DNA from 2 places in the Streptomyces sp. NPDC054849 genome. Region 2 is predicted to be linked to the other one. Evidence: predicted binding sites of a transcription regulator. Region 2 holds the regulator's gene; the other holds the start of a gene.
The links. Region 2 encodes HspR, which represses chaperone genes until heat shock. Its sites were predicted from a motif close to TTGAGNNNNNNNNNCTCAA; they were not measured.
Positions count from the first base shown of each region.

Region 1: a site for HspR is predicted at 1,363-1,381, ahead of lon (endopeptidase La). Genes of this name have one in related genera too.

Region 1 is NZ_JBSGZI010000003.1:83,477-86,881, reverse strand. Features, by position in the region: gene ACWGIF_RS02630 (sulfurtransferase) at 1-405, shown strand, start outside; gene ACWGIF_RS02625 (DUF4097 family beta strand repeat-containing protein) at 470-1,237, shown strand; gene lon (endopeptidase La) at 1,404-3,405, shown strand, end outside.
Region 2 is NZ_JBSGZI010000015.1:102,121-105,525, forward strand. Features, by position in the region: gene ACWGIF_RS09980 (helix-turn-helix transcriptional regulator) at 1-872, shown strand, start outside; gene ACWGIF_RS09985 (heat shock protein transcriptional repressor HspR) at 932-1,402, opposite strand; gene dnaJ (molecular chaperone DnaJ) at 1,405-2,586, opposite strand; gene grpE (nucleotide exchange factor GrpE) at 2,626-3,285, opposite strand; partial or broken gene ACWGIF_RS10000 (Hsp70 family protein) at 3,285-3,405, opposite strand, start outside.

The sequences.
Region 1 (3,405 bases), on a different contig from region 2:
CTCGTCGGCAGCGATATTGTCGCGCCGGCCCTGACCGACCCGGCCGCGGCCGTCATCGACGCCCGCACCCGTGAACGTTTCGCCGGCACCGCCCCCGAACCCCGCCCCGGCCTGCGCGGCGGCCACATGCCGGGCGCGGTCAACCTGCCGTTCGCCGACCTCCAGACCCCCGAGGGCCTGATGCGCCCGGCCGGTGAACTCCGGGCGGCCTTCGAGGCGCTGACCGGGGACCGGGAGCGTCTCTACTTCACCTGCGGCTCCGGCGTGACCGCCTGCGTGCTGGCCCTCGGCGCGCACCTCGCCGGATACCGGGAGACAGCCGTGTACGACGGCTCCTGGAGCGAGTGGGGCATGCCCTCCGCGCTGCGCCCGGTGACCACGGACCCGCGGACGACAGGGGGTTAACCCCACCGAGGGGCCGGGTACGGGCCTCATCGGCCGGGCGGCGATCCGTCGCGAGAATCGGTTCATGACCACTCACGCCACGTCACACCGCCTCGCCGGCAACGCGATCGCCGCCCTCGCGGCCGGACTCCTCCTGACCGGTTGCTCCCTCACCGAGGGCTCCGTCATGGACGGTCCGCGGAAAACCGCTACCGCCGACGCGACGGTCGCCGAGGCCGTCACCACCGTGGAGGTCCCGGACACCAGGGCCGGTTCGATCGAGGTCACCCCCGGCGCCGGTCCCGGCGTCACGGTCCGCCGTACCGTCCATTACCGCGCAGACACCGTCCCCACACCGGGCCAGCAGGTCAGCGCGGGCGTGCTCACCTTCTCGAACGGCTGCTCCGGAAGCTGCTCCATCGACTACCGCCTGGAGGTCCCGGCCTCCGCGACGGTCAAGCTGGAGAGCAGCAGCGGCCGCATCACCGTGACGGGTGTGGCGGCCGCAGAGTTGAAGGCCGACTCCGGCGAGGTCCGGGCCGAGCGCATCGCGGGCCCGTTGAAGATCCGTACCTCCTCGGGCGACGTCAGCGCCACCGCCCTGTTCGGGTCGAGCACCGACGTCCGTTCGGCCTCGGGCGACGCCCGTCTGGACTTCACGAAGGTCCCGTCTTCGGTCAAGGCCGAGACCTCCTCGGGCGACGTCACGGTGGAGGTCCCCCCGGCCCCCTACCGGATCGACGTCTCCACGAGTTCCGGCACCAAAGACGTCGGCCCGGCCTCGGACCTTGCCGCCTCCTCCGGTCTCTCGGTGAAGACCTCCTCGGGCGACATCCGCATCTCCGCCGTGTGACGGGCGCCACGGGAACGGCGGCGGCGTAGCGCCCGACGGCGCGTGGAACCGGCGTACGGACAGGGGTGCGATGCCCGTTCGCCCCGGGCGAACGTGCAAGGGGAACATCGGGAGGCGCACATGCATTGAGTCGGCATAGCTCAACTTCACTGCCGGAGGGAAGATCATGGCTTCGACGTCCGTAACGCTCACCCTGCCCGTGCTGCCTCTTGACGACGAGGTCGTGCTGCCGGGAATGGTCGTTCCGCTGGACCTGACCGACGCCGAGGTGCGCGGGGCCGTGGAGGCGGCGCAGGCGGCGGGCCCGGGCGGCGGAGGCAAGCCCCGGGTGCTGCTCGTGCCGCGGGTCGACGGCAAGTACGCCGGGACCGGGGTGCTCGGGACGGTCGAGCAGGTGGGCCGGCTCTCCGACGGGGATCCCGGTGCGCTGATCCGCGGCGTCGGCCGCGTCCGCATCGGGGCCGGGACCACCGGGCCCGGCGCCGCGCTCTGGGTCGAGGGCGAGACCGTCGCCGAGAAGGTGCCCGACCCCCTGCCCGGGTCGGTCACCGAGCTCGTCAAGGAGTACAAGGCGCTCGCGACCAGCTGGCTCAAGAAGCGCGGCGCCTGGCAGGTCGTGGACCGGGTCCAGCAGATCGAAGGGGTGTCGGCGCTGGCCGACAACTCCGGGTACTCGCCCTTCCTGACCGTGGCTCAGAAGGTCGAACTGCTGGAGACCGCCGACCCCGTCGCCCGCCTCAAGCTCGCGGTCAAGGCACTCAGCGAACACCTCGCCGAGCAGGACGTGGCCGAGTCCATCGCCAAGGACGTCCAGGACGGCGTCGAGAAGCAGCAGCGGGAGTTCCTGCTGCGCCGCCAGCTGGAGGCCGTCCGCAAGGAACTGCGCGAGCTGAACGGGGAGGCGGACGGCGAGGAGTCCGACGACTACCGGGCCCGCGTCGAGGCCGCCGACCTTCCCGAGAAGGTGCGGGAGGCCGCGCTCAAGGAGGTCGAGAAGCTGGAGCGGGCCAGCGACCAGAGCCCGGAGGGTTCCTGGATCCGGACCTGGCTGGACACCGTGCTGGAACTGCCCTGGAACGAGCGCACCGAGGACCGGTACGACATCCAGGGGGCCCGGGCGGTGCTGGACGCCGAGCACGCCGGGCTGAGCGACGTGAAGGACCGCATCACCGAGTACCTCGCCGTCAGGAAGCGGCGCAGCGAGCGCGGCATGGGCGTCGTCGGCGGGCGCCGCGGCGGGGCCGTGCTCGCACTCGTCGGGCCGCCCGGGGTCGGCAAGACCTCCCTCGGCGAGTCCGTGGCCCACGCCATGGGCCGTAAGTTCGTCCGGGTCGCCCTCGGCGGTGTACGGGACGAGGCGGAGGTGCGGGGACACCGCCGGACCTACGTCGGCGCCCTGCCGGGCCGAATCGTCCGGGCCGTCAAGGAGGCCGGGTCGATGAACCCGGTGGTCCTCCTCGACGAGATCGACAAGGTGGGCTCCGACTACCGCGGCGACCCGGCGGCCGCCCTGCTGGAGGTCCTGGACCCGGCGCAGAACCACACCTTCCGCGACCACTACCTGGAAGTGGAGCTCGACCTCAGCGACGTGGTGTTCCTGGCCACGGCCAACGTCCTGGAGTCCATCCCGGAGGCGCTGGCCGACCGGATGGAGCTGGTCCGCCTCGACGGGTACACCGAGGACGAGAAGGTGGTCATCGCACGGGACCACCTGCTGCCGCGTCAGCTGGAGCGGGCCGGGCTCGCCGCCGAGGAGGTGGTCCTGGAGGAGGACGCCCTGCGCAAGCTGGCCGGGGAGTACACCCGCGAGGCGGGCGTGCGCACCCTGGAGCGGTCCCTCGCCCGACTGCTGCGCAAGGTGGCCTCGCAGCACGAACTGGGCGAGCGGGAGCTGCCGTTCCACATCGGCGCCGGCGAGCTGCGCGGGCTGATCGGGCGCCCGCACCACGTGCCGGAGTCCGCCCAGGACCCGGCCGAGCGGCGCACCGCGGTCCCCGGTGTGGCGACCGGCCTCGCGGTGACCGGCGCGGGCGGCGACGTGCTGTTCGTGGAGGCCTCGCTGGCCGACCCGGAGACGGGCGCGGCCGGCCTGACCCTCACCGGCCAGCTCGGTGACGTCATGAAGGAGTCGGCGCAGATCGCGCTGAGCTTCCTGCGCTCGCACGGTG
Region 2 (3,405 bases):
CCGTCGCTTTGGCTCAACGGCTCCATCCGATTGAACGCGAGATCCAGGACCGCCGACGCAGCGCTGTAGATCTCACCGACACTTTCGAGCCTTTCCTCGCCATCAGTGCACAGAGTCCGGCCAACACCCACGCCATCACGGTGCTGGAGGGCTTCGAACGGATCAACGCCGCCCTGAACCTCGCGACGGCCGAATGCCACACCGAGGTCCTGACGGTCCAGCCGGGCGGCGCCCGGCCCTCCGTGGCCCTCACCCAGGCCCTGGAGCGGGACCAGCCGCTGATCGACCGCGGGGTCAGCATACGGACCCTCTACCAGCACACCGCCCGGCACAGCCAGGGCACGCTCGCCTACGTGGACCGGATCTCCACGGGGAAGGTGGAGATCCGCACGCTCGAAGAGCTGATAGAGCGTCTCATCATCTTCGACCGCACGGTCGCCTTCATCCCGGTGAGCGACGACCGCCGGGTCGCCCTGGAACTGCGCCACCCGGGCCTGGTCGACTACCTCATCAAGGTGTTCGAACAGCTGTGGCACCGGGCCGTGCCGCTGCAGGAGGAGGTGACGTACCGGAGCACCCCCGGGGGGATATCGGGCGTGCAGCGGACCATCGCCCAGCTCCTCATCGAGGGCCACGTCGACGAGGCCATCGCCCGCCGCCTCGGCATGAACGTCCGCACCTGCCGCGCCCACATCGCCAAGCTCGCCACCACCCTCGGCAGCGGCAGCCGCGCCCAGCTCGGCTATCTCATCGCGCAGTCCGGCATCCTGGGCCGGCCCTCCGGCCCGGACCGGGACTGCGACGGGGACGCACACCACGACCGGGACCCGGACGGGGACGTGGACGCTGACGGGGACCGGGAAGGCCTCTAGAACGCCCTCAGGCCCCGCCCCGGGAGGGGCGGAGCCTGAAGAGGTGCGAAGAGACCGGGTCAGTCCAGCGGGCGCTTGGGGCTGGGCCTCCAGACCACCAGGGCACTGCCCGGCTGCGGAGGCTGGTACGGGACCAGATCGCGCCGGTACGAGGCGTGCACCTGGGCCTCGCGGGCCTGCAGCGTGGCCGCCGCGCCGTCCACCGCCGCGGAGAGCTCGGCCACGCGCTGCTGCAGCGCGGCGACCTGGTTCTCCAGTTCGATGATCCGCTTGATGCCCGCCAGGTTGATGCCCTCGTCCTGGGACAGCGCCTGCACCGTGCGGAGCAGTTCGATGTCGCGGGCCGAGTAGCGCCGGCCGCGGCCGGCCGTACGGTCCGGGGAGACCAGGCCGAGACGGTCGTACTGGCGCAGGGTCTGCGGATGCAGTCCGGAGAGCTGGGCGGCCACCGAGATCACGTAGACCGGGGTCTCGTCGGTGAGTTGGTAGCCCCCGCCCAGGCGGGAGGACTGTCGTCGGCGGCCGTCCATGGTCATGCTCCCTTCGCGGACTCGAACAGCGCGGAACGCGGGTCCTGCGACTCCGTCGCCTCGCGGTACATCTCCAGCGCCTCGCGGGCCTTGTCGGACAGCTCGGCCGGTACCGCCACTTCCACGGTCACCAGCAGATCGCCGCGGGTGCCGTCCTTGCGGACCGCGCCTTTGCCGCGGGCCCGCATGGTGCGGCCGTTGGGGGTGCCCGGCGGCAGCTTCAGCGTCACCGAGGGGCCGTTCAAGGTCGGGACCTTGATGTCGGCTCCCAGCGCCGCCTCCGCGAACGTCACCGGCACGGTCACGGTCAGGTTGTCGTCCTTGCGGCCGAACACCGGGTGGGTGTCGACGTGCACCACCACGTAGAGGTCGCCGGCGGGACCGCCGCGCTCGCCCGGCGCGCCCTTTCCGCGCAGCCGGATCCGCTGGCCGTTGGAGACGCCCGCCGGGATCCGGACCTGCATGGTGCGGGAGCTGCGGGCGCGCCCGCTGCCCTTGCAGACGTCGCAGGGGGTCTCCGCGATCAGGCCGCGGCCCTTGCAGTCCGCGCACGGGTCGGTCAGCGAGAAGCCGCCGCCGCTGCCGCGCGAGACCTGTCCGGTGCCGACACACGTAGGGCACACCCTGGGCGTGCCGTTCTTGTCGCCGGTGCCCGAGCAGGCCTTGCAGGGCGCCTGGGAGGACATCCGGAGCGGGACCGTGGCCCCGTCCACCGCCTCCGTGAAGGAGAGGGTGACCTCCGACTCGATGTCCTGGCCGCGGCGCGGCTGGGTACGGGGGCCCGTACCCGCGCCGGCGCCGCGGTTGAAGAGGCCGCCGAAGACGTCGCCGAGCCCGCCGCCGAAGCCGCCGGGCGCGCCGGCGCCCTGCTGCGTGCCCCCGAAGAGGTCGCCCAGGTCGAAGTTGAACGAGCCGCCGCCACCCGGCCCGGGGCGAAAGCCACCGTTGCCGAACAGGGCGCGCGCCTCGTCGTACTCCTTGCGCTTCTTCGCGTCGCCGAGGATGTCGTTCGCCTCGGAGATCTCCTTGAAGCGCTCCTCGGCGGAGGCGTCGCCCTTGTTGGCGTCCGGGTGGAACTCGCGTGCGAGCTTCCGGTACGCCTTCTTGATCTCGGCCTCGGTGGCGTCCTTCGGGACACCGAGGACCTTGTAGTAGTCCTTCTCGACGAAGTCCTTCGTGCTCATCCCCGGTGTCCCTCCTCTCGTGCCTCTACGTGTGGTGCATCAGCCCTTGTCGGGGGCATCCGCGTCCTTGTCCGACGGCGCTTCGCCCTCCGCGGACTCGGACTTGGGGGCCGCGCCCGGCTGGGGCTCGGCCACCGCGACCCGTGCGGGACGGATCGTACGCTCGCCGATCCGGTACCCCGGCTGAAGGATCGCCACGCAGGTCGTCTCGGTGACGTCCGGCGCGTACGAGTGCATCAGGGCCTCGTGGATCGTCGGGTCGAAGGGCTCGCCCTCCTTGCCGAACTGCTGCAGACCCATCTTGGCGGCGACCGTCTCCAGCGATTCGGCCACCGACTTGAAGCCGCCGACCAGCTCGCCGTGCTCCCGCGCCCGGCCGATGTCGTCCAGGGTCGGGAGGAGCTCCGTCAGGAGGGACGCGACCGCGATCTCCTTGACGGTGATCCGGTCCCGCTCCACCCGGCGGCGGTAGTTCTGGTACTCCGCCTGGAGCCGCTGGAGGTCCGCGGTGCGCTCGGAGAGCGCCGTACGGGCCTGGTCCAGCTGCGCCAGCAGGGCTGCGTCCTGCGCGATGTCCCCGGCCGGGGACGCCCCCTCCGCCGTGTCGGCGGAGTCGGCGGCCTTCGGCTCGGCGTCGTCCTGAGCGGCGTCGGCGGGGACTTCAGGCTTCTCGTCGAAGCCCGGGGTCTCCTCCGACATCAGGCAGCACCGCCCTTCGGCTTCTCGTCGTCGACGATCTCGGCGTCGACAACGTCGTCGTCGGCCTTGGCCTGGCCCGCGTCACCGGCGCCGCCGGCGGCACCCTGGGCCGCCTGGGCG